Regions from separate parts of the Shewanella sp. 10N.286.52.C2 genome, predicted to be linked through region 1. Evidence: predicted binding sites of a transcription regulator. Region 1 holds the regulator's gene; the other holds the start of a gene.
What was found. Region 1 encodes MetJ, which represses methionine synthesis genes. Its sites were predicted from a motif close to TAGACGTCTAGACGTCTA; they were not measured.

Region 1 (15,403 bases):
TAACTACCTTTATTACGCTTACCCAGATTCACCGGGCAGTGTTGATTTTGGTGAAGTAACAGTTGGTCTCGCGTGGAAATGGTTAGATGTCGCATACTCTTACACAGTCAATGGCGGTGATGATATTGCTGAAAGCCCATTAGATTCAAAAGATATGATGTATGCTCAAGCTAACCTGACTTTCCCATTAACTGAAAAAGTGTCACTGGGTTTCCATTATGGTTACTCAAACGGTGATGTAATCACCAGCTGGTACGGCACTGATAGCTATTCTGAGTACAACGTATCACTAAGCACTGATACTGATTTCGGTACTATCTCGTTCATGGCAACAGATACTGATTTAGAAGATGATGATGCTAAAATTGTTCTTGGTTACTCATATAGCTTCGATCTATAACCATCAAAAGTATTAAATGATGTTAGCTATTTAATCTAAATTATTAAAAAATCAAAAAACGTCACCTTAGGGTGGCGTTTTTTATTGCTCTGAGCCTCAAAATCCTCACCACAGAAGTGCGCATTTTTTTTATTAGCTGCTACATTCAAATTATGAGGTTATTTTTCTGCTGCCTAGCAAATTATTGCTCAGCAATAAAGTAGCAATATTGTGCTCACGGTTTCAAGCCGTTCAGGCTGTGATTACCGTTTATGTAAAGCCATTAATTATGCTTTACGAGTACCACCCATGTGAGGATAAAGTGATGGCTAATATTACTGAGACTATCCCAAATGATACTGAAATCGAGGCAATGGTTTCACCAAAAAATCAACGCTCCGCTGAAATTATTGAACGTAAAAGGCAGGTTAAACGCCGCTTAGATGATTATCTAGAACAAGCTGAATTGCGAAAAAGCTTAGGGGAAGATGACTTCTTTTAACCCAGTTCCTTGTCCGGGCTCATCAGGCCAATAGTTTTTATAAGCTTAAAGCTTCACTTTAAGATTAAGACTTTAATAAGTATGCAAGACCATTGCACTCTAAATAAATTGAACAGGCTGGGTAAATCATTTTGCCGCAGTCTGTGATAATGAGTGCATTACCGCCCCTTTGTTGGGTTTGCACTTTTAATTCTTTTTTCAGCATGCTGATACTGGGGACACCAACCTCTATTACTTCAGGTTTGTTAGCGCAATACGTCGTCACCACCTCACCTAGCGGTTCATTGTCATGGTTATACAATTCACTGGGCTGATAGATTTCAACCGTTGAAGCTTTAGCTTGGTAAGTAATATATTCATCAGCATTGGTTCTTATAGAGATGCCATTACAGCCACCGACGATTAATGAAGCCATAAGCAAAAAACTCAATGGAAGTATCTGGTTTGAAAGTTTCATCGATAATATTCCTTCTCAGTAAAGGCATACACTCCCCGTGTATGCCTTCATCATTCATCAACAGCGTTATTAGCTCTCTAATGCCTTAGCTTTTTGCTTGGCAAAATACTCTCGGGTTAAACCAAAGACCACAGGACTTAATAGGACTAGCGCAATTAAGTTAGGAATGGCCATCATTGCATTAAGCGTGTCAGCCAACAGCCAAATAAACTCTAATGAACTCACGGCGCCTATGGGTACAACAAGGGTCCATATTAAACGAAATGGTTTTACCGCTTTATCGCCAAGCAAGTATTGAACACACTTCTCACTATAAAAACTCCACCCTAGAATAGTCGTGAAGGCAAACACAGCAAGTGCTACCGCCACAATATAATTACCCATGGGCAGTGCATGTGAAAATGCATATGAAGTTAATGCGGCGCCGTTCTCACCTGATGTCCAAGCACCGGAAACAATAATCGCTAAACCGGTAATAGAGCACACAATGATGGTATCAATGAATGTACCTAGCATGGCCACTAAGCCTTGCTTTACCGGATCATTGGTTTGCGCTGCAGCGTGAGCAATGGGCGCACTACCTAAGCCCGCTTCATTGGAGAACACACCACGGGCGACACCAAAACGAATCGCAGCCCAAACAGCTGCGCCAGCAAAACCGCCTTGAGCAGCAACTGGGTTAAACGCACTGTGAATAATTAATTCAAATGCTGCAGGAATTTGGTCTGCATATACCACTAAAACAGCTAAACCCGCGGCAATATAAAACAGGGTCATTAACGGCACGAGTTTACCAGCAACTTCTGCAATACGTTTAATACCGCCCATGAGTACTGCACCGACGAGTACCATTAAGACTAAACCAGTAACCCAGCTCGGCACGCCAAAGTTAGCACTCATGGCATCTGCCACTGAGTTAGTTTGCACGGTATTACCGATCCCAAAACCGGCAATAGAGCCCAGTATCGCAAACGCTGTCCCTAACCAGGCCCATTTGCTGCCTAAGCCATTTTTAATGTAATACATCGGTCCACCGACGTGATTGCCATTACTGTCTTTTTCACGATACTTAACTGCCAATACCGCTTCGGCAAATTTGGTCGCCATACCCACTAATGCGGTGCACCACATCCAAAATAATGCCCCTGGCCCACCAATAAAAATAGCGGTAGCCACACCAGCAATATTACCTGTTCCTATGGTGGCTGAGAGCGATGTCATTAGCGCATTAAAAGGACTAATTTCACCTTTATCAGTGCTATCACTGTCGGTTGCTCGACCCAACCACAGCAGTTTAAAACCAGTGCCTAATTTTAGGATTGGCATTAATTTTAATCCGATAGATAAAAATAATCCCACTCCTAAAATCATCACCAACATGGGTACGCCCCAAACGATGCTGTTTACTGCATTAATAAATGCCGTTAATCCTTCCATTGAAAACCTCATAATGAGTTAAATATTTATAGTTATTATTAATCGTTATCACTAAACGTTATTTTTACGGTTACTGCGTTCACACTACTAATACATCAGTGCGTGAATTTCAGATTACCTTCATTGGCACTAAATTGGAAACATCGGTACGATTCAAACCGAACAAATCAGCAAATAACAGTTTTTTATCAGCCAATTAAATTAATTTAATTATAAAAAAAGCGCTAACTAAATTAGCGCTTAAATCTTATTGAACCATTACAACCTAGCCTAAACACCCTGAATAAGCAGTCATTAAGGCCTTCACTGGGACAGTTTTTGATAGCAGCTTTGACAGACGCAGGCTTTGCCCTTTAACTCTGTGCGCAGCTTGTCACTGATCACAGCTTTAGCTGAAGCGCTTAAACACCAGCAGTCTTCAATCGGTTTACCCGCACTAACCGCGCATTGATTAACCTGCTGGCAAACGGGGCACGCTAATGGCTCAAAAATCGCGTCTTGTGCCTCAGATACTAATGGTTCAATTGCTTGGTTTGGTGAGTATATTTCTACATCTTTCATCTGGTTCACTTTGTTTCGTTAACTGGTTTAATTTCCATAAAATGCTTTATGAGATAAGGCTATGCCTTAACGATTGTAGCTTAAAAGCATAAGCTTGAAACTGGTTAAAGTCCTACTTATTAACAGGAAAATTTGGATAAGCTTCGGCGCCTAAAACATTACCAAGCTGCTGCTTGCCATAAAAACCATCATGTTGATGATAACTTTTTTGGGTTTGTGGCAGGTCTCCTTTAAAACGCGGATCTTGCGGCCTTTCATGGGCATTAACAAAAGCTGCCACATCCCAAGCCTGCTGCACTGTTAGCTGAATACTTTTACCCAGCGGCATATTCTCATAGATAAAATTAGCTGCAGTGTTCACTCTATGCATCCCTGCGCCCCAGTTGTAGCTTTGCGGCCCCCATAATGGCGGTAAAGCGCTCACATTAGCCATTTTAATGCCTTGACCATCAACGCCATGACAAGCCTGACAATGGGTTTGATAAACTATTTCGCCTCGCTCAGTTGAATAAGCTTGTTCTGGCGCTTCTAACTTGGGAAAACCTCGGCCAGCAAGTGAAGTTAAGGCTTTTTGATCCCATTTAGCTTTCACTGCAGCTGGAATTGGGAACTCTTCTCTATTGCCACCTTTTACCAGTTCTACATCACTCAACTCTGCTACTTTGCTATCGAGATTAAATTGATTCAGTAAACCGCTCATGGCTAGCCAATAAGAATAAGCTGAGATAGCCACAAGTTCCTTACTGCCTGATGCGGGGGCTGTACCATTCATTGAATAAGTAAAGCAACCTTGAATCCGTTCCTGGTAGCTATTCACTTTGTCATTTTTCTTTCGATAAGCGGGATAAGCCATATAGGCAGCCCATAGCGGTGAAGCATTGGCTTTATTACCTGCGTTCATATGACAATTAACGCAATTAAGCTCATTGCCGACATATTTATCTCTTAATTGCTGAGTATTAACAAATATCTGATAGCCCAAACGTACTTTGTCGCCAAACTCACCCTCTGGAATAGCTGATAAATCGCTAGGTTGCAGATACTGCGCTGCGGGATCTTTTGCTATAGCGGGGATCTGAGCTTGCCTATCGGGTAATTCTGCAGCGCTAACTGAACTGATAAACACACCTGCGACTAAATAATTAAACAGTTTCATGGTATGTCCTTATTTTTGTGCCAAAGGCTGTTGAGCAGCAGCATTTTGAACCAGAGGTTTTAAAGCTGAAAAGTACGCTGACAATGCGTCAATTTCATCAGCAGTCAGCTTAGCGGCAATATTAGCCATCATATTATCGACATCACCTTTTCTAGTACCATTTTGCCAAGCCAATAGTTGGTTTTTTAAATAGCTAGGTTCTTGGCCTGCAAGTCGAGGGAAGTTGGCTGCGCCAATGCCTGAAGGTCCATGACAGCTAGTACAGGCAGGTATATCGCGGCCCCAATCTCCCTGATAAGCCATTTTTTCCGCCGTATCAGTTATCACAACCTTGTCACCGCGGTATTGCAATGGGATCTCAGCTACTGTTTTAGCGGCAAAGAAATCAGCAACGACTTGGATAGCATCACCTTGTACTGTCGCAGCCATCGCCGACATTGTGGGACTTTGTCGATTACCCATTTGAAAATTAACCAGCTGCGAGGCGATATACTCACTGGATAAACCCGCCAACCTAGGCCCTATAACACCTAAACCCTCACCATTAACACCATGGCAAGTTAAACAAACTTGCGCCTGTGTGGGTACGGTTTGCAATAACTCTTTGGGAGATTGAGCAGGAATATCGGCAATAGCCAAGTTACGACTTGCCCCTATTGCTATTATCGTGATGACTTGTAAAAGGAATTTCATATACCGCCCTCTCCTTGGATGATGTTTAGCTACTGGAATAATAAATGTAGTCCATCAGATCCACTTTATGTGACTTAATTGAATACTCTCCACCAAAGAAAAAGTAACCCAAATACGCTTACCAAAGAACAGACAGCGAACATTTGCAGGCTAAAGACTGATAATGAAAAGGTCGTTGTCGATTAATCATCAGCAAATCGACTGGGAGTGAAGTTAACTCTGAGCTTATGCTTTTAGCGCTATTTTATGACAATAAAAAAGGCCTATTCCGTTAGGGAATAGGCCTTTAAAGTTAATCTTTCAACCAAGTTAATCGTCGTTTAACTCGCGCTTAAGGATCACTCCTGCAGTAAATCCTTACAGATTTGTACTAAGTCAGACTGCACAGCTGCTGCGGTAACTTCTCGGCCAGCACCTGGGCCGCGAATAATTAACGGATTGCCCTGATAAAAAGTGCTGCGGATGACAAACACATTATCTCCAGGGGTTAAACTGGCATAGGGATGGTTCGAGTCGACCCATTGAATGCCTACTTCAGCATGCATTTTGCCATCGACTTTATCTAAAGATGCCACATACCTTAAGACTTTATTTTGCTCAAAGGCTGCACTATATTGCTGCAACATAAACTCATCTAACTCGCCAATGCGCGCTAAAAAGTCATCTAACGACAAGTCGGCTAATTCAGCTGGCACTAATGAATTTAATTCAATGGCATCAAGCTCAATCTCAAAGCCAATTTCACGGGCCAGAATAAGTAACTTTCGCTGCATATCTCGGCCAGATAAATCATCTCGAGGATCTGGCTCTGTAATGCCTAATCCGCGGGCTTCAACCACGAGTTCAGAAAAAGATTTTTGCCCATCGTAATGCTCAAACAGCCAACATAAAGTACCTGAAAAAATACCGCCAACAGCTTCGATATTGTCGCCACTATTGCGTAAATCGTTTAGGGCATGCTGTACTGGTAAGCCAGCGCCGCAACTGGCATTGTAACGCCAAAATAAACGCCGGTTACTTAGCTGCTGCTTAAGCTCACGGTAAAAAGGTAACGGCCCTGAGCCTGCAAGTTTATTGGCGCTCACCATATGAATCCCTCGAGCGAAAAACTCTGGGTATTGTAAGGTTAAGCTGGCGCTAGCACTGATATCCAAGGCCACCAGCTCATCGCAGTCGAGCAGCTCAAGCTGCTCAAATAAACTAGGGTAGTCCCATGTTGTTGCTGTGGTATCAAAGTCATCTTGCCAGTTATTGGCATCTATTCCTTGCTGGCAAATGAGCGCCTCTTTTGAACTCACTAAACCCACAAGTTGCACATTGGCTTCTAGTTCACGGTTAAGCATGGTGGATGAGCGCTGAAATAAATCAATCCAGGCTTCACCAATATTACCGACCCCAAGCAATAATACCCCAATACGCAATCGCGGGCCTGCGCAGCGTCGGTGTACTTTTTGGGTGAGTAAATTAACCTGAGATTTAGGCACTAAGGTCACTAAACTCAAACCATCTTGATACAGGGGTTTGGCATCGCGACTTAATAATCGGGCAAAGCTGCGGCGGTAGTGCTCTGCATCAGCACTAACCAAAGCGACTAAACCTAAATCAGTATGAGCATGGATATCGCTAATTAATAGCTCATGACTATGTAGCTCCAGTAACGCTTGTACCTGCTTTTGGTTTTCAGCAGTGAATGCCAGTTCAACTTTATGATGGGCAGAGCACCAATATGCTAGCGGCGCAATACCGGCTTGCTCAAGTAATTTGAGTGTGGTTTGAATTAGCGCTTGCTGCTTAAAGCGAAACAGCACCACTTCATTTAAACTGGTAACCACTGGAGCGCTAGCTGACGAACTTTGGGGCGCAATAAGGGTAAAGTCAGTATGTGATGCGTAACTTGAGCGCACCGCGAGACTAACATTAGTATCAAATAAGGGCTGTAAAGTTCGGCTGTGCAGTACTGGCGAGCCGAGTTTAGCTAAACGATCGGCTTCAGCAAGTGACATGCTTTCAAGTAATTTGGCATCATTAATTTTATTCGGATCAGCGTTAAATACCCCTTCAACATCGGTCCAAATAGTCACTCGTTCAATGTCCGCTAAGCTGGCAATTAAGGTGGCGCTGTAATCTGAGCCATTGCGGCCAAGTAATAATGTATCCCCTTTACTGTTGGCGCAGATAAAGCCGGTGATAACTAACCGTGTATTTGGATTAGCATCCAGCAGCTTTTGGACTTTTTCGCGGGACTCATCAAGACGAATATTCGGCACAGGCCCTTCATCAGCCACCAGCAGTGAGCAGGCATCAATATTCGCGGCAGCAACGCCAGACTCTCTTAATAAGGCTGCCATTAATCGTGCTGACCAACGCTCACCAAAGCTTAATACATGATTGAGCTGAAATTCATTGCGCTCTTCAAGGGACAATAAACTGACTAATTGCGATTTATCGGTTGATAGGCGCTCACGTAAATCGCGCGCTTGTTCGTTTGAGAGAAGTTGCTCAATCAGGTTTTGCTGATAGCTCACCAGTACTTGTAGCTCTTCTTGCCACAAGTCACCGTTTTCTCTTAAGGAGAGTAATTTATATAAAAAGTTAGTACTTTTACCCGCAGCTGAAACAACGACTAAATCATCACTGTTGCCATGAGTCAGTAAAATATGGGCAACGCGGCGATAGCAATCTGCATCAGCAAGACTTGAACCACCAAATTTATGTAAATGACTGCGGGCCATTTTTCACTCCTTAAACAACATATACCAGCCTGACTACATGAATATAGCCAAGGGAGATTAACTTAAAGCGCAGCGACAGCAGCTAAGCCTACTTCAATATCGGCAACCAAGTCTTCAGCATCTTCAATCCCGACAGATAGTCGCAGTAAAGTATCTTTAATGCCAGCTTCATACCGTGCTGCAGGCGCCATTGCTCTATGGGTCATGGTTGCAGGTACGGCAACTAAGCTTTCCACTCCGCCTAAGCTTTCAGCAACACTGAAAATAGACAGTGCATTTAAAAAGGCGACCACTTCTGCTTCACCACCTTTAAGTTCGAAACTTAACATAGCGCCGAAGCCTTGTTGTTGCTTAGCTGCAATATCGTGACCTGGGTGGTCTTTTAAGCCTGGATAATACACTTTTTCGACAAGATTGCTGGCCTGAAGTACGTCAATAACTTGCTCAGCATTTTTTTGATGCTCGCGAATACGTACAGCTAAAGTACGAATGCCACGTAAGGTTAGGTAACTATCAAAAGCCGAGCCTGTTAGCCCTAAGGTGTTTGACCACCAGTGTAGTAACTCACCCAGTTCAGGGTCTTTTGCCACCACAGCGCCACCTACAACGTCACTATGACCATTGATATATTTGGTGGTGGAATGCATGACGATATCAGCGCCTAGCTCTAATGGCTGTTGCAAAATTGGCGATAAAAAGGTGTTATCAACCACAACTAAGGCATCGACTTTATGGCTTTGCTCAGCAATAGCTTTGATATCAACAACACGTAATAATGGGTTTGACGGCGTTTCTAACCACACCATTTTAGGTTTCTGAGCAATCGCATCACTGAGTGCTTGCTCATCTGTTTGATCAATCACCAGTAATTTAAATTGGCCTTTGTTGGCAAGATTTGTGAACAAACGGTAACTACCGCCATAACAATCGTGAGGCACAATCAGTAAATCATCGGGGCCTAATAAACTAGTGACCAAGGTAATCGCAGCCATACCGGTACAAGTAACCACCCCAGTAGCGCCATGTTCAAGTTTGGCAATGGCTTCACCTAACACGCAGCGCGTCGGGTTTCCTGAACGACTATAATCAAACTCTCTAGGGTTTTTATGGCCATCAAAAGAATAGTTTGTTGATAGATAAATCGGCGGGACTACAGCGCCGTATTGGGTATCTGACTCGATACCTTGGCGTACTGCTAGCGTAGCTGCGCGATGTTTGCTCATTGTAAACTCCTAAAGAATACACACTAAAGAGATGTCTAGATGGCTAAATGTACCTAAGCTAAGTCACATCGTCAATACAAATCAGCCGTTTAGACGTCTAAACATAAAGAAATCTATTTCCATTCGTTATAGAATAACCGCAATAATTTGACTGTTATTATTTAGCGGTTAAAATCTGCCACGAATCTATCGTATAAAGGTGAGTTAATGACTGAATGGAATGGCGACTATATCAGCCCATATGCCGAACATGGCAAAAAAAATGAACAAGTTAAAAAAATCACGGTATCCATACCTTTAAAAGTTTTAAAAGTATTGACTGATGAACGTACCCGCCGCCAGGTTAATAACTTACGTCATGCAACCAATAGTGAACTACTGTGTGAAGCATTTTTGCATGCCTACACTGGACAACCACTGCCAAATGACGGTGACTTATCAAAAGAAGGGCCTGATAGCATCCCATCTGAAGCAAAAGCTTTGATGGATGCCATGGGAATTGAGTGGGAAGATCTTGATTAAGTCAAGCTAGCGACTAGCGCTGAAGTACTTGCGCTAAAGTACTTGCGCTAAAGTACTTGCGCTAAAGCATAAGCCTGCTCAATTAATCAAACACTGCTCGTCATTTAACGCATCGAGCTCTCAAGCTGAGAGTGAGTTGCAGTATTGCGCCTAAAGAGTCGACAATGGAATTTATCGATCCGCAGACCTTGATGCTTGCATCGGTTATCATTTTTCTAGGCGCATTAACCCAAGGCCTTATCGGTTTTGGGCTTGCGGTTGTTGCCAGTCCACTTCTCTATATCATCGACCCACAATTAGTCCCAGCCCCTGTGATTATGATGGGTTTTTCCATCGCCTTATTGACCTTATTGCGTGAACGTACTCAACTGGAGTTTAATGGGCTGCAATATGCGCTGCTGGGGCGAATACCTGGTGGCTTTATGGGCGCAGGTTTATTACTGTTTGCCCCCCAAGCAGTACTGGGGTTAGCCATTGCCTTTATTGTCGGCGCTGCGGTGTTGCTGAGTATTTTTAAGATCACAGCGCCAGTAAATCGGCTTTCGCTATTTATTGCAGGTGTCTTGTCGGGGGTATTTGGAAATATTGCCGCCATTGGTGGGCCACCATTAGCGATTTTATTAGCCGGTAAAGATGCGCCGCAGTTTAGAGCCGCGCTATCGATCTTTTTTGTTTTCAGCTCAATGATCGCACTGATTATTTTAATGCTTGCAGGCTTAGTGGAAGAAAAGCATCTGTGGTTGTCATTGATGCTATTGCCATCTGTCATACTCGGAAATATTGCCGCAGGAAAGCTAACCAATAAGGTTGATAAAAATAAGACTCGCATCGCCACTATGGTGTTATGTAGCTTAAGTGCATTATTGCTAACCCTTAAGTCGTTAATTGAATTATCAGCAGGCTAGTCGATCATCTTTTTGTGGCAGATATAAATGCAACAATGATGACAGCTAAAAATGATAACGCTTAAAAGTGATAAGAAGTTTGCAGCACAGCGCCAATGGCATCATCACCATAGCTGCCGCTCATATCCAGCTTAAAGGCTTGGCCGATGGCAAAGCCGGTGCCGAAAGAGTAAATATCTACGCTATTATCTTTTAAGTCATGGCGGTAGCCCATGCGTAAAAACAGCCAGTCAGTGGCTTTAACTTCACCGCCCACTCGCCAATACTGCACCGCATCAAACTCGCTAAAACGGCTTTGCTCCACCAGATCAATATCCGTGGTTAAGGTGACTCTGGACCAATCATAAGCAGCTCCCACTGTGACTAACGGCTCAATTTGGTATTCAAATGTCCGTCCTTGAGCTTCAACTGTGGTTATTTTTTTACTGAATAAATTACGAGCAGACAGCCCTAAGGTTAAGCTTTCTGTTGGCTCAATAGCCACCCCAAGATCAAGGTTAAATAAGCTGTCATCATTTCGATATTTATCATCATCAAAATCATCGACATCAAAGTTATTGGCACTGGCACTGTAATGATAGGTATCAATGCGTTGAAACTTAGGTGAAATCCCAACTTTTACAGGCATGTTAACTATAGATAGTGGAAAGCTTAACGCCACCCCAAAATCTGTGACTCCGGCGGCTAATACAATGCCTTGAGAGTCTAAGTCAGTGAGATCTGCAGGAGGGTTGGCGGGATCGAGATTAGTCAGCATATCAATATCACCTTGAGCAATATCAGCAACGCCCATAGCGTCAAGATGACTTTTGTAAAATAGCGCCATTGGCACGGTTTGAGTTGGCAATACTAATGCTGCGCCAATTGCGGCTGATACCGAGGCGTTAGTGCCGTTGAGGGCATTTAAATTAATAACTAAATCATCACGAAAACCAGCAATATCATCAGTATCATTGCCGTTTATGGCCGTTTCTAAGTCATCAAAACTGTCTTGTAGTGAGTCAAACTTATCAAGCATATTGTCGCTATCATCCACTTCAGCAGCCACAACCGGTAACAGTAAGGAGAACTCATTGGTTTTTGGGGCGTAAATAGCCAGTAAAGCGGGATTAATAAAACTTGCGCCGATACGGCTAGATGAGGCTACACCTGTACCGCCCATGCTATCACTGCGAGCTTCAAAATAAAGCTGACCCGCTTGCGTATTTATCGCAAACAGCAGTAAAAACAATAGCAGCGCTAAGGATCTCATCATTCACCATTTTCATTTTTAATTATCTAATAAAGATAGTCGAAAAAATTAAAAATAGGCTTCAATCCCGTTAGACTTTTACGGCATAGATGAATTTAATCAGCCGTTTTTTAAATGTTATTTTATGAATCAGGTAGATAGCGCTTAAAATTTTCCATGGTGAATTGAATAAATTTTTTCAGCCTTTCTGGTTGGAATTTATCTTTATGGTAAAGCATATAAAAAGGCGTGTCGGGAATATGCCAATCATTAAACACATTCACTAATTGACCCGCTGCAATTTCATTAGCGCAATATAAATAAGGTAATCGCACAATGCCATTTCCTGCTAAGGCGCTGGCTTTCATAGCGCGGCCATTTTTACACTTAAAACCGCCCTTAATGGCAACGTCTACAGCTTGAGCATCTTGCCTATGGCCAAAGCGCCAATGGCTGATCGAGCCAGTAATACACAGGTGATTATTAAGCTCGCTTGGATGCTGCGGTTGACCATATTTCGCTAAGTATTCAGGGGCGACTAAAGTGCGGTTTTCGATATCCATCAGCTTTCTGGCCACCAAGCTTGAATCTGCCAGTTCGCCCATGCGAAATACAATATCAAAATGGCCCTCGATTAAATCAACCCGCTGGCTACTAAAATCAAGATCGATGGTAATTTCAGGATACTGTTTAATAAAATCATTCACCAAGGCCACTAAAATATCTTCACCAATCACCCCGCCAACGCAATTAATGTGAATATTGCCCTGTAATGTTTCAGCGCTGTCTAATGTCATTGCCACCACCTGATCGATTTGCGCTAACGCTTGCTGGCATTGCAACAGCAATTGCTGACCTTGCTCTGTCAGTCTTTGGGTTCTGGTGGTTCTAATAATTAGGCTAACACCAAGAAATTTTTCTAAACTTAATAATTGCTTTGATAAATGCGAACGTGAGCAGCCTAAGACCTGTGCAGCTTCAGTAAAGTTACCTTGCTCAGCAATCACCACAAAGGCTCTGATATCAATCAAATTTATGTCTAAGTTCATAATAATGTCTATTTTAGTTTGTGGTCATCAACAAGTTATTAGGAGCCACAGGTAAACAATGATGTTCTTTGTGGATTATATATCAACAATGAGCCATTACCTATAATGGACACAACTTAACGAACGAGGTAAAAATCATGAAATCACTTGTTGTCATTACTGGCGCATCATCAGGTATTGGCGCCGCTATGGCGAATGCATTTAGCGCTAAAGGTCACCCACTACTTTTACTTGCTCGTCGCGTTGAACCAATGCAAGCACTTAACCTGCCCAACAGCTTATCTGTTAGCGTTGATGTTACTGATGCTGCAGCGATGAAAACAGCGATTGCGACTGCTGAAGCAAAGTTTGGCCCTGTTGGCTGCTTAGTCAATAACGCTGGCGTAATGCTACTTGGTCAAGCAGATGTACAAGATCCTGCCCAGTGGAGCCAAATGCTCAACATCAATGTGATGGGCGTGCTTAATGGTATTCACGCTGTGCTTGCTGATATGAAAGCCCGTAAAACAGGCACTATTATCAACGTAAGCTCTATAGCGGGTCGTAAAACATTCCCTAACCATGCAGCATATTGTGCCAGTAAGTTTGCTGTGCATGCGCTAACTGAAAATATCCGCGAAGAAGTGGCGATGGATGATGTGCGAATGGTGACTATCGCTCCAGGCGCTGTTGAAACGGCCCTGCTTAGCCACACAACCGATGAAGATATTAAAGCCGGCTACCAAGAATGGAAAGAGTTCATGGGCGGCGTTATCGAGCCTACAGCAGTTGCTGATGCGGCTGTATTTGCCTTTGAAATGCCGCAAAATGTTTGTGTACGAGAAATTGTCTTAGCGCCAACTCGCCAACAACCTTAAGAATATATCAAGTCTAGATAGGTCTACATTTCAGCTAAAAACCATGAGTTATTACTCATGGTTTTTTATTATCTTTGCATTAATTTTAATAAGCGGCCTCCCTTTACATACTCCACGCGTACCTCATGCAAACTCATTCTCTTATCCCTCGTAATAATGCCGCCATTTCTAGCAAACTCGCTGCATCTGATTAAAAATCAGTTTAACCCCAAGATGTTATATTGATTGCTTAATATTTAAACTAAGTTAGATTAAGGTAAGGAAAACTGACTAAAACAAGCTACGCTTAAATCATTGGTTTATTGATTGCTTAGTCGTTACGCATTGCGATAAAAAGGACATTTTTTGTATGCAGGAAAACTTCAGTTTATTTTCCAGGAATAAAGCCTTTCCCGAGCTATTATTGTCATCGACATTTATCAATTTATTGTCGCTTGCACTGCCATTCACCATGCTACAAATCTACGATCGTATTCTGCCAAATCAAGGTTATGGTACTGCCACTATTCTTGTTTCTGGTGTGGCGATTGCGATTTTGCTGGAATTATTACTCAGATATGGCCGCAGTTGGCTACTTGCGGCATCAGCAGCCAATTTTGAATTAGAAACCACAACCAAGGTGGTTAACAAGCTCATGCAAGCGGACTATCACCATGTTGAATCCATGGGAACAGGTAAAGTTACTAATGGTTTAGCCAGTATTGCGAGTATGCGAGAGCTCTATTCAGGGCAAGCAATTGTGGCACTCATGGATTTTCCATTTGTGCTCATTTTTCTTGCATTGGTTGCCTATATTGGTGGCCCGCTGGTATTCATTCCGATAGTCGTCTGGGTACTTGTTGGCGCTCTGGTTTATGTCATTGGCAAAAAACTCGCCATAGCCACTGAGGATCTCGCTCTTTCAGATGCTGAACGAACCCGAATGTTGATACTGGTGTTATCAGGGCTAACCACAGCCAAGGCCCTATCTTTAGAAGACCGATTAGCCAGTATTTATAATAAAATAAACCACCAGCGACTAGCACAACAGCAACAAGTCGATTGGTTATCAGCTAAGTTACAAGAAGTCATCCAAGCAGCATCGCAAGGAACAACACTAATATTAGTGATGCTAGGTTGCTTAGAAGTCCTTAACGGTTCGCTTACAACGGGTGGACTGGCTGCATGTTCAATATTAGCGGGTCGCGCCATCTCACCATTAAGTGCAATTATTAGCCTTCGTTCTCGACTTGTGAGTGCCAAAACGGCGATGTCACACGTAGATGATTTGACCGCCATTCCAGCCGAAGCGTTTAGTGCTGAAAAAATCTATCAACAAAAAATCCCTAACGGCCCTATTAGGTTTCAAAAAGTCGATAGCAGTAATTTAGGCACTGTCATTCAACAGTTGAATTTAGAGATCCTCCCTAAAACCTTAGTTACCCTGCAATCAAATCCCCTGAGTCATGCTAGCCACTTACTCAGTATCATTGCTGGATTTCAAAAGATAAATACAGGAGAAGTCACCATTGATGGGGTTTTACTTCATGCACACGATAGTAAAGAGTTTCGACAGTCCGTTAACTATGTTGCCCCTTGGCCAACCTTATTTGCAGGTAGTTTACTTGAGAATATGACGATGTTCCGAGCAGAGTATGAACCACAAGCAATGGCAATTGCTGACAGTTTAGGCTTAACGGCTAAAATTGCCGAATTGCCC
Region 2 (15,403 bases), on a different contig from region 1:
AAAATCCCGATGTGATGAAATATATAAACGGCGGAAAACCTACCTCAAAATCTGATATAGAACATATTTCTATACCACGTTTGGCAAGTTATTTAACGCCATCCAAAGGGTGGGGCTTTTGGAAGGTGTTTGAAAAGCGAGAACTAGATACTGTTGATCGTCGTGATAACTTTGTTGGTTGGATATTGATTAGGCCCATGGGCTTTTTCAGTGAGACCCCTGAATTTAATAATCTTGAAATTGGTTGGCGATTCAAACAATCAGCTTGGGGGAAAGGTTATGCGACAGAAAGCGCCAAAGCAGTGATTAAATTATTGGTAGAGGAACAACCAATTATTGAACGTTTTACAGCAATAGCGGATAAGGATAATTTAGGTTCAATTAAAATTATGAAGAAAATAGGAATGGAATTTATCTGTCAGCAGTTTCATTCAGATGTTAATGGCAAAACTGAAGTTGTAATATACAGTTTGAAAGTTAACCATTAAAAAAATGAGTAATGTGCAGTAATAGTGTTAAACAAAAACTGGTCAACTGTATAAACAACAGCCTTCACCTGTGTTATTCACATCGATAAAATACCAACAATAAAAAAGCCATCACAATAATGGATGGCTTGTCGCTACTAGCTCACTATGTGTAAACTAGTAGATTACAAAGTGACGATTCTACTTTTGTGCGTCTAAGTAACGCTCGGCATCTAACGCAGCCATACAACCTGATCCTGCTGAAGTAATAGCTTGACGATAATGTTGATCCATTACGTCACCACAAGCATAAATGCCTTCAACACTTGTCTGAGTTGCGTTACCTTGAAGGCCACTGTTGACGGTAATGTAACCGTAGTTCATATCAAGTTGACCGTCAAAAATACCGGTGTTTGGGCTATGACCAATCGCAATGAAAACGCCAGCAACCTCTAAATCTGAAATTGACTCATCTTTAGTGCTTTTCATTTTAAGACCGGTAACACCCATGTTGTCACCGACGACTTCATCAAGAGTTTGATCTAAGTGTAGGATGATATTGCCATTAGCAACTTTATCCATCAGACGGTTGATCAGGATCTTTTCTGATCGGAAAGAATCACGACGGTGGATTAAATGCACCTCAGAAGCAATATTACTTAAATAAAGCGCTTCTTCAACAGCAGTGTTACCACCACCAACTACAGCCACTTTTTGGTTACGATAAAAGAAACCATCACAGGTAGCACAGGCTGATACACCACGGCCCATAAATGCTTCTTCAGATGGAAGGCCTAAATATTTGGCAGATGCACCAGTTGCAATGATTAATGCGTCACAAGTAAACTCACCATTGTCTCCTTTTAATCGGTAAGGGCGCTGGCTAAAATCAACTTCATTAATATGATCAAAGATAATTTCAGTATCAAACTTTTCAGCATGTTCTTGCATTCTTGCCATTAATGCTGGACCGGTTAAGCCATTAGCATCGCCTGGCCAGTTTTCAACTTCAGTAGTCGTAGTCAGTTGACCACCTTGTTGCATCCCAGTGATCATGACAGGCTTCAAATTTGCACGTGCTGCGTAAACTGCAGCAGTATAACCAGCAGGGCCAGAACCTAAAATTAACAGGTTAATATGACGAGCTTGACTCATTTTTTTATTTCTCCATTACATGCTTTAAGCAATTTGCATGGATTGTAGGGAATTTACAGGGTGGGGTAAAGTAGCGATTGCTCCAAGATATAGATTGAGGCAATCGATACCGTACACAAAAGACACCAAGGACTTATCGCATTAGACTTTTACATGCTAATAACTAATATGACAACTTGGTAAGCCATTCTTTTCTAGATAGTTTTGGTGGTATTCTTCCGCCGGATGAAAGGTTTGAACCGGTACAATTTCAGTTACAATTTGTCGTAATCCCCATTTACCACTTTGAATTAGCAACAATTTAGATTGCTCTGCTAATAATTTTTGTTCTTGGCTGTGGAAAAAAATAGTGCTTCGATATTGGCTGCCAATATCACCACCTTGCATATTTAGAGTGGTTGGATTGTGGTTTTGCCAAAAAACGGTCAACAACTCTTCATAGCTAACGATATGTTCGTCAAACTCAACCTGTACCACTTCTGCATGGCCCGTTACGCCCGCTTTCACTTGCTCGTAGGTCTGAAATTTGTCATTTCCCCCCATATAACCGCATTGTGCTGCAACTACACCATTTATTTGTTTAAAAAAATATTCAACGCCCCAAAAACAGCCTGCACCAAAAGTTGCTATAGTCATACGATACCCGTAAAGAAGTCTAGATGGCTAAAAGTATATTTATTCTAATAAATAATGCAAGCAAAGATTTACACTCTGTTAAATGTTACTTAACGTTAGCTTCCCCTAAATGTGATAGAATCCGACTACCGTTTGAAACCATTCAATATTTAAAGCCGCATCAAGGAGTCAGCGTGTTTCAACAATTAATGGATGACAAAGATTTTTTAGCATTTACGTTAACTAACATTAATAACAAGGTGCCAGAACAGCGCTTTGAATTGTCAAATAAAACAACAGTTACGATTTTAGATAACGGGATTATTTGTTTTAATCCAGCTCAAGGGTCGACTAAAGACATTGTTTTATCTTGTGCCATACATGGTAACGAAACAGCACCTATTGAAATCTGTAACGAACTCATAAATAATTTATTAAAAGAAACAATCGTTACAAAACAAAGAGTCCTGTTTATAATTGGCAATCCAGATTCCATACTCAGCCAAACACGCTTTGTAGAAGAGAATATGAATCGTTTGTTCAGTGGGGCACATTCTTCCGGTTTAGGTTTATCAAATAAAGAAAGAGTTAGAGCAAAAAAATTAGAGGAATATGTAGCTAATTTTTATCTTCAAAATAATAGCTCACAACGAATACATTACGACTTACACACCGCGATAAAGCCGTCTAAACATGAGAAATTTGCGATTTATCCTTACAGGCCTGGACGTAGCTTTAGTGCTGATCAAATTATGTTTTTAGCGGGTTGTGATGTTGACACCATTTTATTCCATCATGAACCTACCACTACTTTTAGCTATTATTCATCAGAACAATTCAAAGCCGATGCATTTACAGTCGAACTGGGTAAAGTGATGCCTTTTGGCGAGAATGATATGTTAAAATTTGCCAATACTAAAAAGATGCTTTTGCAGTTGATAACTCAACAACAAGTTGAACTAGCTCCTTTTGATAAAGACAAACTTCACTTATATAAAGTGTCTCGTTCCATTAACAAGCAGTTTGATGATTTCAAATTCACCTTTGATAAGACAACGGTAAATTTTTCTGGGTTCAAGCAAAATCATGTATTAGCAACGGAAGGTGACACTGAGATTAAGGTCATTTATCCATACGAAGCTATCGTTTTTCCTAATGAAAATGTACCTGTGGGCCAACGTACAGTATTATGTTTAGTGCCAGCACCTAATGAAGACATTCAATAAGTTGTAAAGCTAAATATACATTATATATGACAGGATATTCACTAAGTGGAATGAACATTAGTTGATAGTAAGTTTACGTTAACGTAATGTTCGTTCGCATATAATAAATTACGCTTTATTTTTAAGGCTACAAATAACAAGAGCACAATATGAGCAACGCAACACTGACTAATGAAACAGTGCATCGTGTCAGCTTCTTAGACAAAGCTTCATTGCACATTCCTATTTTAAAAATTCTACAAGCTGATGGCACAACTTACGAAAATGCCGTCATGCCCGTTATTGATAAAGCCTTGGCTGAACGTATACATGATACTTGTGTTTTTACCCGAGTATTAGATGAACGTATGTTAAGTGCTCAAAGGCAAGGTCGTATTAGTTTTTATATGACTTGTACTGGCGAAGAAGCCTCTATCATTGGCAGTACTGCTGCACTTGATGACGATGATGTCATATTGGCGCAATACCGAGAGCATGCATCACTTAGATATCGTGGTTTTACCACTGAACAATTTATGAATCAAATGTTCAGTAATGAAAAAGATTTAGGTAAAGGCAGACAGATGCCAATTCATTACGGTAGTAAAGAATTAAATTACCAGACAATTTCATCACCACTAGCGACTCAAATACCACAAGCTACCGGTGTTGCACATGCTTTTAAATTACAAGGCAAACGTAACGTTGCTATTTGTTATTTTGGCGAAGGTGCAGCATCAGAAGGTGACTTTCACGCAGGCCTAAATATGGCTGCAGTTTTAAAGTCACCAACGATCTTTTTCTGTCGTAACAATGGTTACGCGATTTCAACGCCAACTGAAGAGCAATTTGCAGGTAATGGCATTGCCAGTCGTGGTGTTGGTTATGGTATGCACACTATTCGTGTTGATGGTAACGATATGCTTGCGGTACTCGCAGCAACTCAACAAGCTCGAGCTCATGCGTTAGAACATAATGCGCCAGTACTCATCGAAGCGATGACGTACCGTTTAGGTGCACATTCATCTTCAGATGACCCATCGGGTTATCGTTCAAAAGAAGAAGAAGCTAAGTGGGAGCAACATGATCCTGTTAAGCGCTTTAAACTTTGGATGATCAATAAAGATTGGTTAAACGAAAAAGATGATGCTGCAGCTTATGAACAATACCGAGAAGAAGTACTTAATGCCGTTAAAGTGGCAGAAAAAGTGGCTTTACCGCATATCGACTTGTTAATCACAGATGTATTAGATAAACCAACACCTGCTTTAGAGAAACAATTAGCTGATTTAAAACAACATATTAAAAAATATCCTAAGTCGTATCCTAAAAGTGCAGGGAGAATTTAATCGTGGCTGAAATGAACATGTTACACGCCATTAATGATGCGTTATCAATTGCGATGACCGCGGATGAAAGAATGGTGGTATTTGGTGAAGATGTTGGACACTTTGGTGGTGTTTTTCGAGCGACATCTGGACTACAAGAAAAATTCGGCCGTGATCGTTGTTTCAATACACCGTTAACCGAGCAGGGTATTGCTGGCTTTGCTAATGGCTTAGCCTCAAATGGCATGACTGCTGTGGCAGAGATCCAATTCGCTGATTATATCTTCCCTGCATTTGACCAAATCGTTAATGAATCAGCAAAATTCAGATATCGCAGTGGTAATCAATTTGATGTTGGCGGACTGACTTTTAGAACCCCTTATGGTGGCGGTATTGCAGGCGGCCATTATCACTCGCAATCTCCAGAAGCGTACTTTACCCAAACGCCTGGTTTAAAAGTTGTCATTCCACGTAACCCAGAGCAAGCAAAAGGGCTGTTACTTGCTTCTATACGTGACCCTAATCCAATTATTTTCTTTGAGCCTAAGCGTCTTTATCGTGCTTCAGTTGGCGAAGTGCCCGCTGGCGATTATGAAATCGAACTAGGTAAAGCAGAAGTGGTTAAATCAGGAACTGATATCACATTACTAGGTTGGGGCGCGCAAATGGAGATCCTTGAAAAAGCAGCGCTTATGGCTGAAAAAGAGGGTATTTCATCTGAAATTATCGATTTGCGCACTCTGGCACCATGGGACATAGAAACCGTTGCTGCTTCAGTTAAGAAAACGGGTCGGTTATTAATAAACCATGAAGCGCCGTTAACAGGTGGCTTTGCTGGTGAAATTGCAGCAACAATTCAGCAGGAATGTTTCTTAAGCCTTGAATCACCCATTAGCCGAGTATGTGGTTTAGATACACCATACCCGCTTATTCTTGAAAAAGAATACATGCCAGATGAGCTTAAAACATTCGAAGCCATTAAAGCATCAGTTAATTTCTAGGAGCAAGATATGATTAAAGATTTTATTTTGCCGGATATTGGTGAAGGTGTTGTTGAATGTGAGCTTGTCGATTGGATGGTTAAAGAAGGCGACTTAGTCGTTGAAGATCAACCCATCGCTGATGTCATGACCGATAAAGCTTTAGTGCAAATTCCTGCACCACATGGTGGCGTAATTACTAAGCTGTATTATGCCAAAGGCGATATTGCTAAAGTACATGCACCACTTTATGCCGTAGATATGGATGCAACTGCTGCCGAACCTTTTGTCATTTCGACAGCGGCGGAAGTAAAAAATGATTCAAGCCATACACCTAGCAATGCCTCGATTCAAAATACGCCACAAGCCCCTGTTACAGGTAAAGCGATTGAAGAGTTTTTATTGCCAGATATTGGTGAAGGTATTGTAGAGTGTGAACTGGTTGAGTGGTTAGTCGAAGAAGGCGATAGCGTGGTTGAAGATCAACCTATTGCTGATGTGATGACAGACAAAGCTTTGGTTCAAATTCCAGCAATAAAAAATGGCACTATTGTTAAACTTCATTATCGAAAAGGCCAGCTTGCAAAAGTACATGAACCTTTATTTGCCATCGAAGTTGAATCTACCTCAGTAGCAAATACCCTTGTAGATGATGCTCCAGCAACCCAAGTGGCTTTAGATGTTTCACCTGAGCCTGTTATACAAGGCAAAGCATTAGCCAGTCCTGCAGTGCGACGTTTAGCCCGCAGCTTAGATATCAATATTGCTGATGTGAAAGGAACAGGCAAAAGTGGCCGTGTCTATAAAGAAGATATTGAAAGCCACTTAACTGCAGCGACGCCTAAATCTACGACAGTTTCTACTCCTGTGGTCAATAACCAAGCCCCAGCAGTTACGCCAGCGACGACCGTGTCAAGCGCTACTGATAAAGTCGAACCTATCAAAGGTGTTAAAGCGGTTATGGCGAAAATGATGGTGGAGTCTGTTTCGACCATTCCGCATTTTACCTATTGTGAAGAGTTTGACTTAACAGATCTAGTTGCCTTGCGCGCCGAAATGAAGCAACGCTACTCTACTGATGAAGTTAAGCTAACAATGATGCCATTTTTCATGAAAGCAATGTCGTTAGCCATCAATGAATTCCCTGTGCTGAATAGCCAGGTCAATTCCGAGTGTACTGAGCTGACGTATAAAGCTTCTCATAACATAGGTATGGCTGTTGATTCAAAAGTTGGTTTGTTAGTACCTAATGTAAAAGACGTGCAAAACAAATCTATTCTAGAAGTTGCTGCTGAAATTACTCGTTTAACCACTGCTGCTCGTAGTGGCCGCGTTTCACCTGCAGATCTTAAAGGTGGCACGATTTCTATTTCTAATATTGGTGCACTCGGTGGCACAGTGGCAACGCCAATCATCAATAAACCTGAAGTAGCCATTGTAGCGTTAGGTAAACTGCAAACTCTACCGCGCTTTAATGAAAACGGTGAAGTTGAAGCGCGTAAAATAATGCAAGTTAGTTGGTCTGGCGATCATCGCGTAATTGATGGTGGCACCATTGCCCGTTTTTGTAATTTATGGAAGCTCTATCTGGAACAACCTCAAGAGATGTTATTAGCCATGCGCTAATTACTTCACCTTCAAAATAGGTTACCCAGTTACACGAAAGGACGCGAAAGCGTCCTTTAATTTTATGGGCCGATTTTGTATAATACTCAAACGTTGTAACTTCTCGGAATCAAAATGATCACTTCGGCACCGAATATCGCTTCAATCGAATATCCTTTTCCCGCAAAACCCGCTGTATTAAATGAAGCCGAAAAGGCTGATTATAAACAAAAAATTAAACAGCTTTTAAAAGAACAAAATGCGGTTCTTGTTGCACATTACTATACTGATCCTGAAATTCAAGCCTTAGCAGAAGAGACAGGTGGATGCGTATCTGATTCTTTAGAAATGGCACGCTTTGGTCGTGATCATCCTGCTAAAACGTTAATTGTTGCTGGCGTTAAATTTATGGGCGAAACGGCTAAAATTCTTAGCCCTGAAAAAACCATTCTAATGCCTACTTTAGATGCCACCTGTTCACTTGATATTGGTTGTCCTATTGAGCAGTTTTCGGCATTTTGCGATGCTCATCCAGATCATACCGTTGTGGTCTACGCTAACACCTCTGCCGCTGTTAAAGCGCGTGCAGATTGGGTTGTTACATCAAGTATCGCCCTTGAAATCGTTGAACACTTAGATAGTGAAGGTAAGAAAATCATCTGGGGCCCAGATAGACATTTAGGCAGTTATATCGCTAAAGAAACTGGCGCCGATATGCTGATGTGGCAAGGTGATTGTATTGTTCATGACGAATTTAAAGCAAAAGCCTTACGTGAATTAAAAATACAATATCCAGATGCTGCTGTGCTAGTTCACCCAGAATCACCAGCAAATGTGGTAGCGTTAGCTGATGCTGTAGGTTCAACTAGTCAGTTAATTAAAGCTGCACAAACTATGGACAATCAGCAATTCATTGTAGCAACCGATCGCGGCATTTTTTATAAAATGCAACAAGCTGCACCGGGTAAGACACTTATTGAAGCGCCAACAGGCGGTAATGGCGCCACTTGTAAAAGCTGTGCCCATTGTCCTTGGATGGCTATGAATGGTCTTCAAGCGATTGAAGCATCGCTCAGTAGTGTCGATAAAACAACCCATGAAGTGTTTGTTGATGACGCTTTACGTGATGATGCGTTAGTGCCACTTAGTAGAATGCTAAATTTTGCTCAAACCCTTAATATGAAAGTAAAAGGCAACGCCTAATTAAGTTTGTAAGATTTAGCTTAGTATTACTAAGCTAAATGACAGACAATAAAAAGCCCTGCAATTGCAGGGCTTTTTCATATTAGTCAAATGACTGCTATGAATTATTTAGCTGTCATTAATGCAACAGTATTATCTAACATGCGGTTACTGAAACCCCATTCGTTATCATACCAAGCCATTACTTTGACAAGTCGACCATTAACACGTGTTTGAGTCGCGTCAAAGTTAGAAGAAAATGCATTATGGTTGAAGTCGATAGAGACTAAAGGTTCAACATTAATAGCAAGCGCTTCATTCAATGGTGAAGTTTTTGCTGCATCTGCCACTATCTGGTTAATTTCTTCAACTGTGGTGTCACGAGACGCTTGGAAAGTGAGATCTACAAGAGATACGTTGACTGTCGGTACACGTACAGCTAAACCGTCAAACTTACCTTGAAGCTCAGGAACCACTAAACCTACAGCAGCAGCTGCCCCAGTTTGAGTTGGGATCATAGACATTGCTGCTGCACGAGCACGACGTAAATCAGTGTGGTAAACATCTGATAAGCGTTGATCATTGGTGTAAGCATGAATAGTAGTCATTAAACCTGATTCAATACCAACAGAGTCATTCAACGGTTTCGCAAAAGGCGCTAAACAGTTGGTTGTACATGAAGCATTTGAAATCACAGTCATGTCAGCAGTTAGTACGTCATTGTTTACGCCATAAACAACTGTAGCGTCAACATTTTTACCTGGTGCTGAAATAATAACTTTCTTCGCGCCCGCTGTTAAATGTGGCTGTACCGCTTCTTTAGAAGTGAAAATACCAGTACATTCATACACAACATCAACATTCAACTCTGCCCAAGGTAATTTAGAAGGGTCACGTTCTTGGAAAGTTAGGATTTTATCGCCATTAACGTAGATGGCTTCATCATCATGATCAACTTTAGCATTAAAACGACCATGAACTGAATCATACTTGGTAAGGTGAGCATTAATTGAAGCATCACCTAAATCGTTGAGTGCAACGATTTCAATTGGGTAATCCTTTTCGCTTTCATAAAGCGCACGTAAAACATTTCTACCGATACGGCCATAGCCGTTAATTGCTACACGGATAGTCATTGCATATCCCTCAAGTGATTATAAAATCTGTTTCGTAAATCATGTGGTAGTAAAATTACCAAATTAACGATTTTCGTCAAGTAAAAAAGCCGAAAAATGGCAATTTAAGCGTCAAATGTCTGTATTTTATTTACAGAATTCAATATATCACACACTTTTTGTGTTTTTTTGTAAGTCGTCAACAAATAAGTGAAAAATATAATGTGTTCATTGTAGTTAATAACGCGCTAGTTTTTTAATCAATTCGCGTTTTAAATTGGCTGATATCGAATTGACCTAAGGAAAGTTGATTAACTAACATTTGCGCATCGAGGTCTAATTGGGCTGCCAAGGTTTTATTATTGCCAATTAAGGCTAAAAGCCTCTGCTCAGAAGCCACATAATCACTCATCAACAAATTGACTTTGGTAAACAAGTATTCATTTTGTGAATTTTGTTCACGTCGATAAATGCTCGCTAAACCTAAAAGCCAGTCTGGATCCAAAGTTTCTGCGTTTGAGTTAGCTAAAAGTGATAAATACAGTGCTTTTGATTGGCTGGTATTTATTTTTAAATAATAACTGGCAATGTGGGACAACATGAAAACTTCATTAACTTCACCAGATTGTTCTGCGGCGATGACAGCATCTCGTGAATCACCATCATTAAAAGTGGTCCAGCGGTAGTAAGCCAAATAAAGATCTGGGTTATCTTGAGTAGATTCTCTTAGTTGGGCTAAGTTTTGGGTACTAATAGCATAAGCACGTTCTCGATCTTCAGTACGGTGAGTATTAATAACATGTTTAACCCCGGCAGCAAGTTCGATACATTTACTATAAGACTCAAGCTTGATGAGTTGCTCATAGAGTAACTTTCCTGAAGGGGTTTCTATCTGCTTTAATTGGTAACGACTGCGAATTAAGTCGCCTTTTTCTACTAAACACCAACTATCTTGGTGTAAATCGGCACAAAGTTCAGGATTTTTTTTACATATGGCGGCACTATTTCGACCAACATCACAACCGAAAAGGCCGAATAATGCAGCGAATAAAGAAAATGATGTAATTATTACTAAACTTTTGTTCAAAACTGGCTCCGTATGGTGATTTTTTCTAATAAAATTACAGGTTTAGTAAAAATTTCTTACTGGTGAAATGCGTCAAATTTCATTACAATGACGGCGACTAATAAGGGATAACCCTACAATAATCTGATTATTGGTCTTTTCTTTCTGTTACTCAATTCTTTCTGCGACAAAGCCGAAATATGAGATAAAGGATCTTTTTAATGAGCGCTGATAAACACCTACAAAGTTGGCAAGAACGTTTCGAAATGGCTGAGGCTATGCAGCCTTTACTTGGGAAATTATACCGTAATCAAGGCGTTGAAGTCTTAATTTTTGGTAAACCACTTTTAAACGCATCAACAATAGAAATTATTAAAGCGCATCGCTTAGTTCGTCGTCACATTGGCGATAAGTTACGTTTACGCGAAAGTTTCCCATTTGTAGAAGCGTTAAGTAAGTTGTCAGTTAAGCATTGTAAAGTCGATATTGGCAAGCTTGCCATTAATTACTGGCGTGAACACTCTGATGCATCACAAATTCAATCTTATATGACTCACGCTTTAGAAGCGGGCATAAATTTTGGTGATGATGTTGCCGCTAAAGATGTCGTGCTATACGGTTTTGGTCGAATAGGGCGGTTATTAGCACGCCTGATGATCGAAAAAACCGGCCAAAGCAACAAATTATGTCTTCGTGCTATTGTACTTCGTGGTGGCAAGAAAGGCGATTTGGAAAAACGCGCCAGCTTATTACGTCGTGATTCGGTGCATGGTTCTTTCAATGGCTCAGTTGAAGTTGATGAAGAGAACAACGCATTAATCGCCAATGGTACTTACATTCAAATAATCTATGCTAATTCACCTGATGAAGTCGATTATACCCAATACGGTATAAATGATGCATTGGTTGTTGATAATACCGGTATTTGGAAAGATGAAGCTGGCCTTGGTTTGCACCTTAAGAGTAAAGGTGCCAGTAAGGTTCTGTTAACGGCACCAGCTAAAGGCGCCATTAAAAATGTTGTTTATGGTGTCAATGAAAATGACATTTTACCAGAAGACATCATTGTTTCTGCTGCTAGTTGTACTACTAATGCTATTACACCGGTTCTAAAAGCGGTTAATGATAAGTACGGTATTGAAAATGGCCATGTAGAAACTATTCACTCTTATACGAACGATCAAAACTTGATTGATAACTATCACAGTGCTGATCGCCGTGGCCGTAGTGCGCCATTAAACATGGTTATTACTGAAACTGGTGCTGCTAAAGCCGTATCTAAAGCGTTACCTGTGCTAGAAGGTAAGCTTACAGGCAATGCGATACGTGTACCTACACCTAATGTGTCAATGGCTATCATTAGTGTTAATTTAAACGGTGAAACAAACCGTGACGAATTAAATGAATACCTCAAAGATGTGGCATTAACTTCAGAGCTGCGTAATCAAATTGATTTTACTGAATCTACTGAGATTGTTTCTAGTGATTTAGTGGGCTCGCGTTATGCAGGCGTTGTTGACTCTCAAGCAACAATTGCAGAAGGTAAACGTGCAATTTTGTATGTTTGGTATGACAATGAATTTGGTTATAGCTGTCAGGTAGTGGGCGTTATGCAAAAAATGCTGGGTATTACGACTTTGTCTTTACCGAGCGCATAAACAGAACCTAATTAATGCCTAAGCGCAATTCACCTATTAAAAGCACTTCTTTGAAGTGCTTTTTTATTAGCAAACCATTATCACATTGCAGTTTTTGAATATTCTCAGCTGAAATAGCCCAGTCTTTTCAAATTAAGATTTTTCATACTGAATAGCTTTTAACCAAGTTCAGTTAATATTTATTCGATGCGTTTATTTATGCGACAAACGCACTAAAAACAACGAAAAAACTATAAAACTTCATTGACAGAATTGCTTAAAACAGTAAAAATGCATTCCGAAGTCAACGACAACACCTTGTTATTGATTCGGTAAAGCGACATTAGCTCAGTTGGTAGAGCGATACCTTGCCAAGGTATAGGTCATCGGTTCGAACCCGATATGTCGCTCCAATTCATTAAATGAATTACGGCGCGATGGCAGAATGGCTATGCTGCGGATTGCAAATCCGTCGACCTCGGTTCGACTCCGGGTCGCGCCTCCACAATTTTGTTTAGTTGTTAAATTAACAGTTAAATGACACTTTTGCCCGAGTGGTGGAATCGGTAGACACAAGGGATTTAAAATCCCTCGCTTAATAGGCGTGCCAGTTCAAGTCTGGCCTCGGGTACCATTATTCTTAGTCTTTGCTTAGCAATGATGAGAACTTACATACGTAAGTATGGTGCAAAAAAGCCTCAACATTAGTTGGGGCTTTTTTGTATCTGAAATTTGTTTAAATAAAACTTATTACTCATAATCCCTCGTCGTTTTTAAATAGGCGTGCCAGTTCAAGTCTGGCCTCGGGTACCATTATTCTTAGTCTTTGCTTAGTAATGATGAGAACTTACATACGTAAGTATGGTGCAAAAAAGCCTCAATATTAGTTGGGGCTTTTTTGTATCCAAAATTTATTTTAATAAAACATATTACTAAAAATCCCTCGTCGTTTTTAAATAGGGCGTGCCAGTTCAAGTCTGGCCTCGGGTACCATTATTCTTAGTCTTTTCTTAGCAATGATGAGAACTTACATACGTAAGTATGGTGCAAAAAAGCCTCAACATTAGTTGGGGCTTTTTTGTATCTGAAATTTGTTTAAATAAAACTTATTACTCATAATCCCTCGTCGTTTTTAAATAGACAGCATCAGTTAAACTTTAGCTGGTCTTTCTTTATTCGATGTACTCAATTAAGACTATCTGAAATAAAAAACACACAATACTGAACCATGAACTAAGTTAGAGTTCTTTTTATCAAGAATATTTGGTTTTATGGGAATATTTTTAATGAATCTTCAAACTGTGATCTAATTATTACCAGAATGTCTTTTGTGACTACTTCCTAAAGTCATACAATGGTATAAATAGAAAAAAAGTTGTTCACTTCAATAGTAGGAAAGATGTAATGATATTTTCTCAAATCCCTCAAGCGCCAGCAGATCCTATCTTAGGTTTAACCGATGCCTTTAAAAAAGATACTCGTACAGACAAAGTTAACTTAGGTGTTGGGATCTACAAAGACGAAGCAGGTCAAACTCCTGTACTGACATCGGTAAAAAAAGCTGAAGCCATTTTATTAGAGACTGAGAAAACAAAGAACTATCTTGGAATTGAAGGTGTGGAGCGTTATAACCAAGTGGTTCAAAGCTTATTATTTGGTAAAGACAGTGCCATCATTCGTGACAAAAGAGCATTTACCGCCCAAGCACCTGGCGGAACAGGTTCTTTACGAGTTGCAGCTGAGTTTTTAGTAAACAACACTGACTCAAATATCTTATGGGTGAGTAACCCGACATGGGCAAACCATCAAAATATTTTTCAAACTGCTGGTTTAGAGATAAAAGAATACGGTTATTACAAAGCTGAAACACATGACATGGATTTCGATGCTATGGTCACCGATCTAAATACTGCGCAAGCTGGTGACATGGTGCTTTTACATGGCTGCTGTCATAACCCTACAGGCATTGATTTGACTATTGAGCAGTGGCAAATCATCGGTCAACTATGTAGCGACAAGCAATTGGTTCCTTTATTTGATTTTGCTTATCAAGGCTTCGGCGCCGGCATTGAAGAAGATGCACAAGGGTTACGTGCTGTAGCTGCCAAAGTGCCTGAATTATTAGTCGCTAACTCATTCTCAAAAAACTTCGGTCTTTATAATGAGCGTATCGGTGCAGTAACCGTTGTTGCTGAAACAGAAGTTGTAGCACAAAAAAGTTTTAGCCAAATCAAAAAGACTATCCGTGCGAGTTACTCAAACCCTCCAGCTCATGGTGGCTTAATTGTGAGTACCATTTTATCTGATGATGGCTTACGTAAAGAATGGGAATCAGAGCTTAGTGCTATGCGTCAACGTATCGCAGAAATGAGAACCTTATTTGTAGATACCTTAAAGCAAGAAGGCGTATCACAAGACTTTAGCTTTATATCACGTCAAAACGGTATGTTTAGTTTTTCTGGTTTAAATAAGCAACAAGTAACTCGTTTAAAAGAAGAGTTTGGTGTTTATATTGTAGGCTCAGGTCGTATTAGCGTTGCAGGAATGACAAAACAAAATATCCCTGTGATTTGTAAAGCGATTGCACAGGTGCTTTAACGATAATGGGCCTTAAAGGCCCATTATTTTTACTTAATCAGTTATCTAAACTTGATATAAAAGCGCTTAAGGTAGTCCATTTTTAATCTCTATTATTGAAATATTTCAGTCTGTTAAAATAGCGATTAATCGCTTTAAGTCATACCTTCTATTACGTGCAAATCTCGGTATAATCACTAAAAAAATTACATAAAGGCTTTTAATTGAAAACAGGTAGAATTGGAAAGTTTACCCTTGCTTTAGCGGGGGTCATCATTGTTATGTTTTTTATCAGAGCTTGGCTAGTACCAACGATTGAACAAATCTTGATAACCACTCCTGATATAAAAGAAAACCCACAGCTTTCAAATCAAGTGCCAGATTTTTCGAGCATTTCAGATATCCCAACTAAGAAACAAACGTTTTTTGATTACATGACGCCTGCAGTCAAACATCAAAATGCAATTATTA

Region 2: the regulator MetJ is predicted to act here: its motif matches at 2,271-2,288, upstream of msrA (peptide-methionine (S)-S-oxide reductase MsrA).

The regions. Positions count from the first base shown of each region.
Region 1 is NZ_MCTV01000001.1:192,326-207,728, forward strand. Features, by position in the region: gene BCU94_RS00775 (TorF family putative porin) at 1-400, shown strand, start outside; gene BCU94_RS19635 (hypothetical protein) at 705-881, shown strand; gene BCU94_RS00780 (hypothetical protein) at 946-1,338, opposite strand; gene BCU94_RS00785 (sodium:alanine symporter family protein) at 1,408-2,775, opposite strand; gene BCU94_RS00790 (cysteine-rich CWC family protein) at 3,079-3,336, opposite strand; gene BCU94_RS00795 (c-type cytochrome) at 3,449-4,492, opposite strand; gene BCU94_RS00800 (c-type cytochrome) at 4,502-5,185, opposite strand; gene BCU94_RS00805 (bifunctional aspartate kinase/homoserine dehydrogenase II) at 5,524-7,917, opposite strand; gene metB (cystathionine gamma-synthase) at 7,980-9,140, opposite strand; gene metJ (met regulon transcriptional regulator MetJ) at 9,348-9,662, shown strand; gene BCU94_RS00820 (sulfite exporter TauE/SafE family protein) at 9,827-10,567, shown strand; gene BCU94_RS00825 (conjugal transfer protein TraF) at 10,629-11,819, opposite strand; gene BCU94_RS00830 (LysR family transcriptional regulator) at 11,942-12,847, opposite strand; gene BCU94_RS00835 (SDR family oxidoreductase) at 12,985-13,704, shown strand; gene BCU94_RS00840 (ABC transporter transmembrane domain-containing protein) at 14,054-15,403, shown strand, end outside.
Region 2 is NZ_MCTV01000039.1:151,242-166,644, forward strand. Features, by position in the region: gene BCU94_RS14465 (GNAT family N-acetyltransferase) at 1-488, shown strand, start outside; gene trxB (thioredoxin-disulfide reductase) at 669-1,622, opposite strand; gene msrA (peptide-methionine (S)-S-oxide reductase MsrA) at 1,779-2,258, opposite strand; gene astE (succinylglutamate desuccinylase) at 2,432-3,463, shown strand; gene BCU94_RS14485 (thiamine pyrophosphate-dependent dehydrogenase E1 component subunit alpha) at 3,613-4,791, shown strand; gene BCU94_RS14490 (transketolase C-terminal domain-containing protein) at 4,794-5,771, shown strand; gene BCU94_RS14495 (dihydrolipoyllysine-residue acetyltransferase) at 5,781-7,376, shown strand; gene nadA (quinolinate synthase NadA) at 7,491-8,558, shown strand; gene gap (type I glyceraldehyde-3-phosphate dehydrogenase) at 8,663-9,673, opposite strand; gene BCU94_RS14510 (DUF2989 domain-containing protein) at 9,909-10,739, opposite strand; gene BCU94_RS14515 (glyceraldehyde-3-phosphate dehydrogenase) at 10,940-12,376, shown strand; tRNA gene BCU94_RS14520 (tRNA-Gly) at 12,693-12,768, shown strand; tRNA gene BCU94_RS14525 (tRNA-Cys) at 12,787-12,860, shown strand; tRNA gene BCU94_RS14530 (tRNA-Leu) at 12,904-12,989, shown strand; gene BCU94_RS14535 (amino acid aminotransferase) at 13,760-14,953, shown strand; gene BCU94_RS14540 (glucosaminidase domain-containing protein) at 15,157-15,403, shown strand, end outside.